Regions from separate parts of the Rhodococcus sp. IEGM 1354 genome, predicted to be linked through region 1. Evidence: riboswitches for the same ligand, from Rfam matches in the RefSeq annotation. Region 1 holds a riboswitch; the other holds the start of a gene.

Evidence for each region. Region 1 has a riboswitch for cyclic di-AMP ahead of QM588_RS08555 (resuscitation-promoting factor Rpf1 domain-containing protein). Riboswitches for the same ligand answer to the same signal wherever they lie in the genome.
Region 2: linked by a shared signal. The riboswitch ahead of QM588_RS06350 (C40 family peptidase) and the one ahead of QM588_RS08555 (resuscitation-promoting factor Rpf1 domain-containing protein) in region 1 are both predicted to bind cyclic di-AMP.

The regions. Positions count from the first base shown of each region.
Region 1 is NZ_JASHKT010000003.1:292,904-298,511, reverse strand. Features, by position in the region: gene QM588_RS08580 (MFS transporter) at 1-729, shown strand, start outside; gene QM588_RS08575 (DUF2771 family protein) at 726-1,238, shown strand; gene QM588_RS08570 (cold-shock protein) at 1,242-1,658, opposite strand; gene QM588_RS08565 (hypothetical protein) at 1,849-2,067, shown strand; gene QM588_RS08560 (YccF domain-containing protein) at 2,071-2,445, shown strand; cyclic di-AMP (ydaO/yuaA leader) riboswitch at 2,716-2,924, shown strand; gene QM588_RS08555 (resuscitation-promoting factor Rpf1 domain-containing protein) at 2,933-3,544, shown strand; gene QM588_RS08550 (hypothetical protein) at 3,623-3,811, opposite strand; gene QM588_RS08545 (helicase-associated domain-containing protein) at 3,873-5,608, shown strand, end outside.
Region 2 is NZ_JASHKT010000002.1:393,190-398,797, forward strand. Features, by position in the region: gene QM588_RS06340 (DEDD exonuclease domain-containing protein) at 1-658, opposite strand, end outside; gene QM588_RS06345 (hypothetical protein) at 912-1,109, shown strand; cyclic di-AMP (ydaO/yuaA leader) riboswitch at 1,225-1,387, shown strand; gene QM588_RS06350 (C40 family peptidase) at 1,404-1,958, shown strand; gene QM588_RS06355 (C40 family peptidase) at 2,349-3,332, shown strand; gene QM588_RS06360 (hypothetical protein) at 3,362-4,744, shown strand; gene QM588_RS06365 (glycosyltransferase family 4 protein) at 4,803-5,608, shown strand, end outside.

The DNA of each region.
Region 1 (5,608 bases):
GGCAGCGACTACCCCGGCAGCGGTGCCCCGACCGAGAACCTCAAGCGCACCCCGCCGCCGACCACCGCCGCCAAGAACCGCAGGCAGCCGTTGGGCCGTGCGGTGATCGTCGGACTCTGGGGCAACGGCACGATCAGAATTCTCACCGGCTTCCTCACGCTGTACATCGCGTTCGTCGCCAAATCCCGCACCGAACACGAGCCGCTGCAGCAGGCCGCGATGCTCGGGCTGGTCGGAGCCGCCGCAGGTCTCGGCAACTTCGCCGGCAACGCACTCGGTGCCAGGATCAAGCTCGGCCGACCGTCGTTGGTCGTCCTGCGGTGCACGGTTGCGGTGACGGTCGTCGCCGTCGTCGCAGCCGTGACGGACAGTTTGCTCACCGCTGCCGTGGCCGCCCTGGTCGCGTCGAGTGCGAGCGCACTGGCCAAGGTCTCGCTCGACGCGTCCCTGCAGTCCGATCTGCCGCCGGAGTCCATTGCATCCGGATTCGGCCGCTCGGAAACCGTCATGCAGCTGTGCTGGGTTCTCGGCGGAACCCTCGGGGTGTTGCTTCCCACCGAGTACTGGCTCGGTTTCACGGTCGTGTCGGTGTTGCTTACGATCGGCCTCGTGCAGACCTTCCTGACGTACCGCGGCAGATCATTGCTACCCGGGTTCGGCGGCAACCGGCCCGACCATGTCGAACAAGAAGTATCCGACAGCTCCTACGGCGAAAACGTGACCAAGTGAACCTGGCTCCCCGCACCAAGAAGATCGCGTCGCTGATCGCCGCCGGCCTGTTGGTCGTCGCCGTCGCGTTCGTCGCGGTACTGGCCGTCCTGATCGGCAATGCTTCCGACAAGGAACCGGTCGTCACCGCGTACGCCAACGGTCGAGCCGTTCAGGTCGAGCCCTACCTGTACTGCGCCGTGAGCGACCCGCTGTGCACCAACGTCGGCGAGACCGCCGAGATGCAGGTGGGATCTGCCCCGACGGTGCAGTTGTCGATGCCCGAGGCCGTCTACTCCGCGCCGTGGGAACTGGCACTGGTCTACGGCGACGACAGCGGGACGGTCGTGCAGAACAGCCAGTTCAATCAGCCGGGAACCCGGCTGAGCGTCACCGTCCCGACGACGGACGACAGCGGCCGGACGTTGCTCGGCATCGAAGTTCGGCTACCCACGGGAATCATCGACACCGACACCAATACCGAAAGCTTCGTCAGCCACGCGATCTGGTCCATCGGCACTCGTCCGTAACGATCAGCTGTCGAGCTCGCGAGCGACTGCGCGCACCACCTCGGAGATGCGCTGAGCAATCTTGCGGTCCGGGTACTTGCCCTTGCGGAGTTCCGGCTGCACCGTCGCTTCGAGCAACGTGATCATGTCTTCGACCATGCCGTGCAGTTCGTCGGGCGTGTGCTTGCGCTCGACGGGCTCGCGGCGGGTGCTGCCGCTGTTCTGGCGAATCGACGGGGCAGGCTCGAGAACCTTCAGGCTCAGCGCCTGCGGGCCACGACGGCCCGCAGCCATGCCGAATTCGACGCGCTGGCCGGCTTTGAGGCCGTCGACGCCTTCGGGCAGCGCTGACGAACGCACATACACGTCCTCGCCTTCCTCCTGCGAGAGGAATCCGAATCCCTTGTCGACGTCGTACCACTTCACCTTGCCGGTCGGCACTGAGCTCACCCGTTCATCTGTTGCTGTCGTTGGTTTCGTATCCGCACGCCCGATGTCCGGACCCTGCGGTGTGCACAAGTTTCGCGCCCCACGAAAACGCAGGACGCGAATACGCCAGTCTAGCGCGCAGGCCCCGAATAGGGCATTCCGGTTTTTCGCACGACGCAACGCCGCGCACTACCGTGGTGGTGTGGACTCATCTACTCGCAAGCGAAGTACTGCACTGCTGCGCATCGCGCTGGTGCTGTTCGCGATCGGCCTCGTCGCCATCGTCGCGATCCTGTTCTTCCCGGTCTTCTCCGACGCCAAGCCGCCATTGGGCCTGTACCTGACGGCGATGTTCTCGGCACCCGCCGGATTCGTGCTCGCCCTGGTGTACGCGCTGCTCTCCGGCCGACGGGCGCGATAGATCATGCGACTGCTCCTGAACGTCATCTGGCTCGTGTTCGGCGGACTGTGGCTCGCACTCGGCTACTTCTTCGCGGGACTCCTGCTGTGCATCCTGATCGTGACCATTCCGTTCGGGATCGCGTCGTTCCGCATCGGCGTCTACGCCCTGTGGCCGTTCGGGTCGACGATCGTCGACAAGCCCGGTGCGGGTTCGGGTGCCCTCGTGGGCAACGTGCTGTGGCTCGTCCTCGCCGGGTGGTGGCTGGCGCTGACACACGTCGTCACGGCGATCGCCATGGCCATCACGATCATCGGTATTCCGCTCGCGATCGCGAACCTCAAGTTGATTCCGGTCTCGCTGATGCCGCTGGGAAAAGACATCGTTGCGGTTCGGTGACCTTTCGAGGCCCCCTCGGTTGATGTGACTTCCGTCACATAACGCTTCGGTAACAGACCGGCAACAGCACGGGGTCGATCACCGAGAACAGCCACTAGCTGGGCCTATTCGAGCGACCGGAATCAGACCGTCGGGACGGTCGCTGACACACGAAAAAATCGACAGTTACCAAATAGTGACGTAACCCGGGAATTTCAGTACGGTCAGCAGCGGCCGGAAAGTTCGGCCGAATTCCGGCCCGCAGCGCCAAACCTCGTCCCGCGGGAACCGGAACAACCCTCGACGATCACCCAGGGGACGAGGACGGGGGACCCACGTCCTCCACGGACAACCGGGAACTTGTAGCGACTCACGAAGCCGCACCTAGTTCCCTTGGGGTGAAGCCCAATTGCTCATCCGATATGGAAGAGCAAGAAGGCCGGGCTACCTCTCAGCCCGAACCCGACAGCTGACCTCGCAGGCGCGTGTGGAGAGGATTTCAACTCGTATGAGCGGACGTCATCGCAAGCCGAGCACCACTGGCAAGACCGTCGCAAAGGTAGCCGTCACCGGTGCCATCATGGGCACCGCGGGCATCGCCTTCACCGGCACCGCCAACGCGGCACCGGATTCCGACTGGGATCGCCTTGCACAGTGTGAAGCAGGCGGCAACTGGGGCATCAACACCGGCAACGGCTTCCAGGGCGGATTGCAGTTCTCCCCCAGCACCTGGAACGCACACGGTGGACAGCAGTACGCGGCAACGGCCAACCAGGCCAGCCGTGAAGAGCAGATCGCAGTCGCCGAGAAGGTCCTCGACTCGCAGGGCTGGGGCGCATGGCCTGCCTGCTCCTCGAGCCTCGGTCTGAGCAGCGCACCCACCGAGCGCAGCGTTCCGGTCACCCCCAAGGCACCGGAAGTTCCCGCCCTCCCCGATCTGACGTCGATCCCGTCGATCGATGCTTCCGCCGAGGTCGTCAACGGCATCGTCACCGCCGTCCAGAACATCACCAACGATCCCCAGATCGCGTCGTTCGTCCAGAACGCCGCGCAGGGCATCCAGCTCGATCCGCAGGTCGTCAGCTTCTACCAGGCGAACAAGGCGTTCCTGCCCCAGTAGGCAAGAACCCGCCGCATACGAGAAAAGCCCCCGACATCGTGACGATGTCGGGGGCTTTCTCGTGTTCGGGCGCCGTTGTCAGCGATTGACGACGGTCACCGGATGGGCGTAGGGCAGGTCTTCGACGGGCAGCGGGAACTCGGTGTCCTCGCCGAAGGGCGACAAGCCACCCGATCGAGCGGACGAGAGTTCGGTCACCGCGTGGTCACCGCGAGCGGTTTCCGGCCAGCCTGGATCGACATAGGGCTTCTTCGACTTGTTCACCATGGGCCCATTTTGACACCTGCCCTGCGGCGAGCACCAGCCCAGGTCTCTAATCTGATAGACGATGACCGACACGACTGCGCCCCGACACACCGACATGCCTCCCGATCTGCCTCAGTGGATCGCAGCTCGCACCGACGCGGAGCTGATCAAGGCCATGTCGTTGCGTCCGGATCTGACTGCGCCGCCGCCCGCCTCGCTGGCAGTCCTCGCCGGCCGGGCCGAGCAACGCCGGTCGATCCTGCACACTGCGGACACCCTCGACACCCTGGCCCTGACCGTGCTCGAGATCCTGGCCATCGAAGAGGCCTACGAGCGCCCGGTCACCAGGGCCACTCTGCTGTCCGTCATCGCCAAGCGTGCCCCGGCGAAGGCCGTGGACAAAGCGCTGTCACAACTACGCGAACGCTTCCTCGTCTGGGGTGACGCCGCAGGATTCCGGATCAGCGCCACCGCTGCGGACGCCGTGCCGTGGCGCATCGGCCGCGCTCTCGACCCGGTGGACACCCTCACCGAAACCCACATCACCACAGCGCTGGCCGCACTCGAAGACGGCGAACGCAATCTTCTCGACACCCTGGCCAGATCGTCGCCCACCGGCCGTACCCGAGACGCCGCACCGGGTACCCCACCCGACAGACCCGTGCAGAAACTGCTCGCCGCAGGGCTGCTGATCTGGTTGGACGAGCAAACCGTCGAACTCCCCGTCCAGGTCGGTCAGATATTGCGCGGCGAGCCCATGACGGATCCCCGCTCACTCGCCGAGCCGAAGCTGACCACCACGGCACATGCGCTCACCGACGTCGACGCCGCCGCGGCGGGCGAGGCACTCGAGCTCGGGCGGCACTGTGTGGCGATCATCGAGGCGCTGTCCGCGTCGCCGGCTCCCGCCCTCAAGGCCGGCGGGCTCGGCGTGCGCGAGCTGCGCAAGATCACCAAGGCCACCGGACTCGACGACGACCGCGTGAGCATCGTCGTCGAACTGCTCGCCGCCGCCCACCTGATCTCCAGCGGAACCCCGGACCCCGTCCCCTCCGCCGACACCGGCGACGACTACTGGGCACCGACGCCCGCCGTCGACGCGTGGCTCGCCGCCGCCCCGGCCGCCCGCTGGCACACTCTCGCCTCCGCCTGGCTCGAGACCCCGCGAGCACCGTGGGTGATCGGCATGCGAGACCCCAACGACAAGCCCATTGCCGCACTGTCGGACGAAGTGCGCTCGCCGGCCGCGCCCCGGGACCGACGCATGATCCTGGAGCTGCTCGCCGAACTCGGCAGTGGGCACGCCGCGACGCCCGCCGACCTCACCCGCACCCTGACGTGGCGTCGACCCCGGTGGTCCGGACGGTTCGGCGTGACACCCGTCGGGCACGTGATCGCCGAGGCGACCGCGTTGGGAGTGGTCGCGCGCGGCGCGATGTCGACGCCGGGACGCTCCCTGCTGCACGACGGCAACGCCGAGGCCGATATGCGCGCGGCACTCCCCGAGCCGATCGACTACGTGCTGGTGCAGGCCGACCTGACTCTGGTGGCACCGGGGCCGCTCGAACCGGATCTGCAGGATCGGATCGCGCTCGTCGCCGACGTCGAGTCGGCAGGCGCAGCGACCATGTATCGCATCAGCGACACGAGCCTGCGCCGGGCCCTCGACGTGGGCCTGACGGCCTCGGAGTTGCATTCGTTGTTCGCGACCCATTCCCGCACTCCCGTTCCGCAGGCCCTGACGTATCTGATCGACGACGTGGCTCGGCGTCACGGCCGGCTGCGCGCCGGCGTGGCCGCCTCGTTCGTCCGGTGCGA
Region 2 (5,608 bases), on a different contig from region 1:
CGGGCAGGTGGGCGGCCAGGCCGCGTTTGGCCCGTTGCCCCGCCGACACCGCAGGGAGGTAGTCGACCAGTTCCGCGTAGCTGTGCACGCCCTGGTTGCCCACTCGTTCGATCAGGCCGTGCAACACGTCCACCGTGGCACGCGCGTCGTCCAGTGCCCGGTGAGTCGGCCGAGTGCTGGATCTGAACAACGTCGACAGGGCGGACAGTTTCACCGAGGGTGCCTCGTCGCGCGTGAGCACTCGCCGGGCGAGTTTGACCGTGCAGAGCACCTGGAAGCGGGGCCAGGCGATGTCGAGTCGGCTCGCTGCGGCTTTGAGGAATCCCGTGTCGAATCCGGCGTTGTGTGCCACCAGTACCGATCCGCGAGCGAACTCGAGAAATCCGGGCAGGACGCGTTCGATGCGGGGAGCCCCGATGAGCATCGCCGTCGTGATGCCGGTCAACTCGACGATGTACGGCGGGATCGATCTGCCCGGGTCGACGAGGGTAGCGAATTCGCCGATGATCTCGCCGCCTCTGACCTTGACTGCCCCGATTTCGGTGATTGCCTCGGTGTCGGCGCTGCCGCCAGTGGTTTCGAGGTCGACAACGACGAACGTGGTGGCGTGAAGTGGGGTGTCGAGTTCGTCGAACGTCAGCTGGATCGGCAGGCTCACTGCGACGACGTTAGGGCCGACCTCCGACAAGAACGCCGACCACGGCGTCGGAGGGCATCGTGTCGGTCGGTGCCGATCGTCGAGTCGCGGAACCTGTCGGTGGCTGGCGCTATCTTTCGCTCGATCGGCCGATTACACCGTCCGACCCGACAAAGAGACAAGGATCACAATGATCATCGACTGCAGTGACTGCCTGGTTCGTGACATCGCCTGTGCCGACTGCGTTGTGACGGTGCTTCTGGGGGCTCCTGGGATGCCCGAGAGATCGGATGGGCAATGGGTCGGTTCGCCGTCTCGAATCACCCTCGAGCAGGAAGAACTGGGTGCCATGGGAGTACTCGCCGAGGTCGGTATGGTGCCCGCGCTCAAGCTCGTGATGAACGACGACGGCACCGCGGATGTTCCCCTGTTATCGACTCGTGACACACCGGGCGATCAACGCGCCGGGTAGCGAGAACACGGCCGAATTCGGTCCGTTCGGCGCGTTGGGGTCGACACAGGGGTATGCCATTTCGTAACCTTCCTGAGACCTTGCGGAGTCTTGCCAGTCCAAACCGGAGTGGCGTCGCAAGTCACCGCCTAATCGTTCACTCGCGAGAGTGTTCGTACCGGGAACCCGATATTTACTGGGGTGAATCCCGCCGAGTCACCGATGGTGGCCGGTGGGTAGGGCTGCTCTTCCCAGCCCGAACCCGTCAGCTAACTCGGTCGGCGGACGAGTGGAAGAAACGGAGCACCATCTTTCGTGGCGTCACAACTTTCCAACCGAACATTGCGGCGAGCTCTCGTAGCCGGAGCGCTCACGGCAGGCGTGGTGATTCTCCCCGCTGCACCGGCAATGGCGGCCCCTGTCACCATCCCCGGCGTCGGAACCTTCGAGATTCCTGACATCCCGGGTCTCCCTCCCCTCAACATTCCCGGCATGCCCGCTCCGGGTGCACCCCTTACCCCGCAGGTCACCCCGGCTGCCAAGGCTGTCCAGGCGGCCGAGTCCAAGATCGGTGCTCCGTACGTGTACGGCGCATCGGGTCCCGACTCGTTCGACTGCTCCGGACTGGTCCAGTGGGCCTACAAGCAGGCCGGCATCAGCCTGCCGCGGACCAGCTACGACCAGGCCGCCGCTGGCACGCCGGTCTCGCGAGACAGCCTGATGCCCGGCGACGTGGTGTCGTTCTACGGCGGCTCGCACTCCGGCATCTATGTCGGTGACGGCAACGTCGTCCACGCATCGACCTCCGGAGTGCCGGTCAAGGTCGCCCCGCTGGCATCGATGCCGTTCGACGGCGCTCGACGCTACTGAGCCGAGCACTCGGACCGGAGTTGTGTACCGACCGACAGGGTCGATCCGTTTCGACGGTTCGGCCCTGGTGTCGTTTCCGGGGACGGTTTTCGGGTGACACGCCGGTACGGTGGACAGCAGAGCGCCCAGTTCGTAATCTGATCGAGACCTCTCCGACGTTTGGTTTGTGATCTGTCACCTGCAGACTGCGTCGATTTCGGACCGTGTTCAGGTCCGCGCCCAGCTGAGCATGGGTATCGTTCGGTTCCGGTCACTTTTTCCAACCGCCACTCCAGCTGGAATGGCATATGTCAGGACGGAGAGTCGCTTTCCGTGGCGATATCGAGAACCACCCGAGTTCTACGGCTAGTAGGTAGCTCGGTGACCACAGCCGTTGCGGCCGCGTGCATCATGGTGGTGCCGATCACGACGGCGACCGCCGATCCGGGCTTCGGCTCGGCTTCCGACGCGCAGGCGAAGCTGGCGGAGCTGTCCAGGGAGTCGGAACAGGCCAACGAGTCGCTGCACAACGCGCAGATCGATCTTGACGCTCGGGCTCGCGAGCAGCTCGATGCGCAGACCGCCGTCGATGCCAGTCGGGCGGCCCTCGACGCCGCCCAGTCGCAGCTGGCGCAGCTCAAACCCGCCATGGACAAGGTGGCCAATGTCAACTACCAGGGCGCTCGCACCAACCGGTTGTTCGCGGTCATGGTCAGCGACTCCCCGCAACAGTTGCTCGACCAAATGTCGGCCCTCGATGTCATCTCCGCCGAGACAGCCGGTCAGGTAGCTCGGTTCCAGCAGGCCAGCGCGGATGCATCCGCGGCAGAGCAGGCCGCCGCGACCGCCGCAGAACAGGCCAGAGTAGCCGCCGAGCAGGCCAAAGCGGTCAGCGACGATCTGCAGGCGAAGCAGAGTGAACTTCAGGGCCAGATCGCCGAAGTCATGGCCGCGTACAGCGCGCTTTCCTCGTCCGAGCAGCTGGCCCTCGCGGGATCGGCGCTTCCTGAAGGTTTCGACCCCTCCACGATTCTGAAGAACTTGACGCCGGGATCCGGTGCCAGCGCGTTGCAAGCCGGTCTCACACAGATCGGCAAGCCGTACGTCTGGGGAGCGACCGGCCCCGACGGTTTCGACTGCTCCGGGTTGGTCGTCTGGGCCTACAAGCAGGTCGGAAAGACGTTGCCGCGGTCGAGTCAGGCTCAGGCTGCCGGCGGAACTCCCGTCGATCAGAAGGATCTGCAGCCGGGAGACGTCGTTCTGTTCTACCCGGACGCATCACACGTCGGTATCTACGCCGGTAACGGCAACGTGCTGCATGCCTCCACCTTCGGGGTACCGGTGAAGGTCCAGTCGATGGCGTCGTTCCCGTTCTACGGGGCCCGTCGATACTGACTGTGCCGCGAACGACGACTGACGCCTGAATGAGCGGTAGGGAACGGCCGTCCGTTGTCCACGCGCTCACCGCGTCGGGTTGGGCGCGATGGGCGGCAGTCCTGGTCGTTCTGGCAGTGGCGTCGACGCTGCTGTTGGTTCATCGTCACGACGGTCCTGCATCGGGAGCAGAGACATCGAGCGCATCGACTTTCTCCGATCCGTCGGCCTCGCGGAATCCGCCGACCTACGACGAGCAGCGCCGCGCCGAAGTGACCGAGATGCTCGAGCGCTGGGCGGCTGCCCTCCGTTCCGGCGACGAATCGGCGCTGCGTGGGTTGCTCGACCCCCTCGCTGATCCGACGTTCGTGGATGCGCAGGTTCGCCGGGCGACTGTCGTTCCGACGGTTCCTTTCTCGGACTTCGACTACGAGATCGGTGACGAACCCGAGACCCCCGTGCCGTCGTCCATTGCCGAGCAGCTCGACGCGACCGATGTGTGGGCTCCACCGGTGTACCTGCGGTATGCCGTGCAGGGCCCGGATGCTTCGCCGACCCGCCGGCCGGTCTCGCTGGTGGTCGCCGAACGTGACGGCCAATGGCGACTGGTCGACGACGCCGACTTGCCGACCTACCGTCGCCACACCTGGCGCGGTCCGTGGGATTTCGGGCCCGTGACGGTGCGCTCGGTCGCCACTGCATCCGGCACGTCGGTGGTGTTGGGACATCCCGACCGTGAGCAGTTCGTGGCAGAAGTGGCCGCCGAGCTGCCCGCGGCGACCGCTGCGGTCACCGACTTCTGGGGAGCCGACTGGGCCCGGGACGGACTGGTGTTCGTGAGTTCGGCGGCCGAGGAGTTCGACGAATCGACGGGGTCCTCGCCGTCGACGGACGTGGCCGCAGTGACCGTGTCCGACGCGGTGGTCGGCGGGTCGCGTCCGACGGGTCAGCGGATGGTGTTCGGTCCCGATGCCGCGTCGCGGCTGACTCCGTTCACTCTTCGTTCGGTGCTTCGGCACGAGTTGACGCATGTGGCGGCGCGGGCGAAGACGGCGGAAGGCACCGCGTTGTGGGTGGCGGAGGGTTTCGCCGACTACTCCGGGTATCGCAATTCCGGAGCCGACTTTCGGCAGCTGGCACCTACTCTGGCGTCGATCGTGGCTGACGGCGGCCCGCCGACCGTGTTGCCGAGGGACGAGGACTTCGGTGCCGGGGGCACCCGCTCGAACGTGGCGTACGAGTCCGCGTGGTCGGTGTTCGCGTTCGTGGCCGACCGATTCGGCGAGTCGGTGTTGCGCAGGTTGTACGAGGCGCTGGCGTCCGAACGCGGGTCGGACCGAGTCGTCGACGCAGCGATCGCCTCGGTCCTGAGTCTGAGCCGAACCCAATTCGTCGCGGAGTGGGGCAACTGGGTGGCCGCTCGGTCGCGCTGACGCTGACGTCGCCGTCGTCGACGCGAGCTGTCCGATCGGGAGCGCTACGGTTGTCGTCATGCGTCGTACTCTTCTGGTGACGAACGACTTTCCGCCCCGCCCGGGCGGAATCCAGTCCTATTTGCACAGTTTCGCCTCGCAGTTGCCCGCCGACGAGCTCGTGGTCTACGCGCCGAGGTGGCGCGGTGATTCGCACGTGAAGTTCGATGCGAAACAACCCTTCGAGGTCATCAGGCATCCGACCACGTTGATGCTGCCTACTCCGTTGGTGGCTCGCCGCGCAGCACGCATCGTGAAAACCCGAGGGTGCGACTCGGTGTGGTTCGGTGCAGCGGCCCCGTTGGCGGTGATGTCGTCACACCTGCGCAATGCCGGGGCGGATCGCATCGTGGCGAGCACGCACGGCCACGAGGTGGGGTGGTCGATGGTGCCCGGTGGTCGCGCGACGCTGCGCACCATCGGGGAGAACACCGATGTGGTGACCTACGTGAGCAAGTACACCCGCAGCCGATTCAGCTCGGCGTTCGGGCCGTCGGCGGCACTCGAGCATCTGCCGCCGGGGGTCGACACCGATCGCTTCGTGCCCGACGATGCCGCGAGGGCGGAGTTACGTGCGCGGTACGGTCTCGGTGATCGACCGACGGTTCTGTGTCTGTCGCGGCTGGTGCCGCGCAAGGGCCAGGACTTTCTGATCCGGGCGCTACCGCAGATCCGACGTGCGGTGGACGGGGCGGTTCTGGTGATCGTGGGCGGCGGTCCGTACGAGAACACGTTGCGCGAACTGGTTCGCTCCACCGGGATGGAGCAGCACGTGGTGTTCACGGGGACTGTGCCGTCGGCAGAACTGGCTGCTCATCACACGAT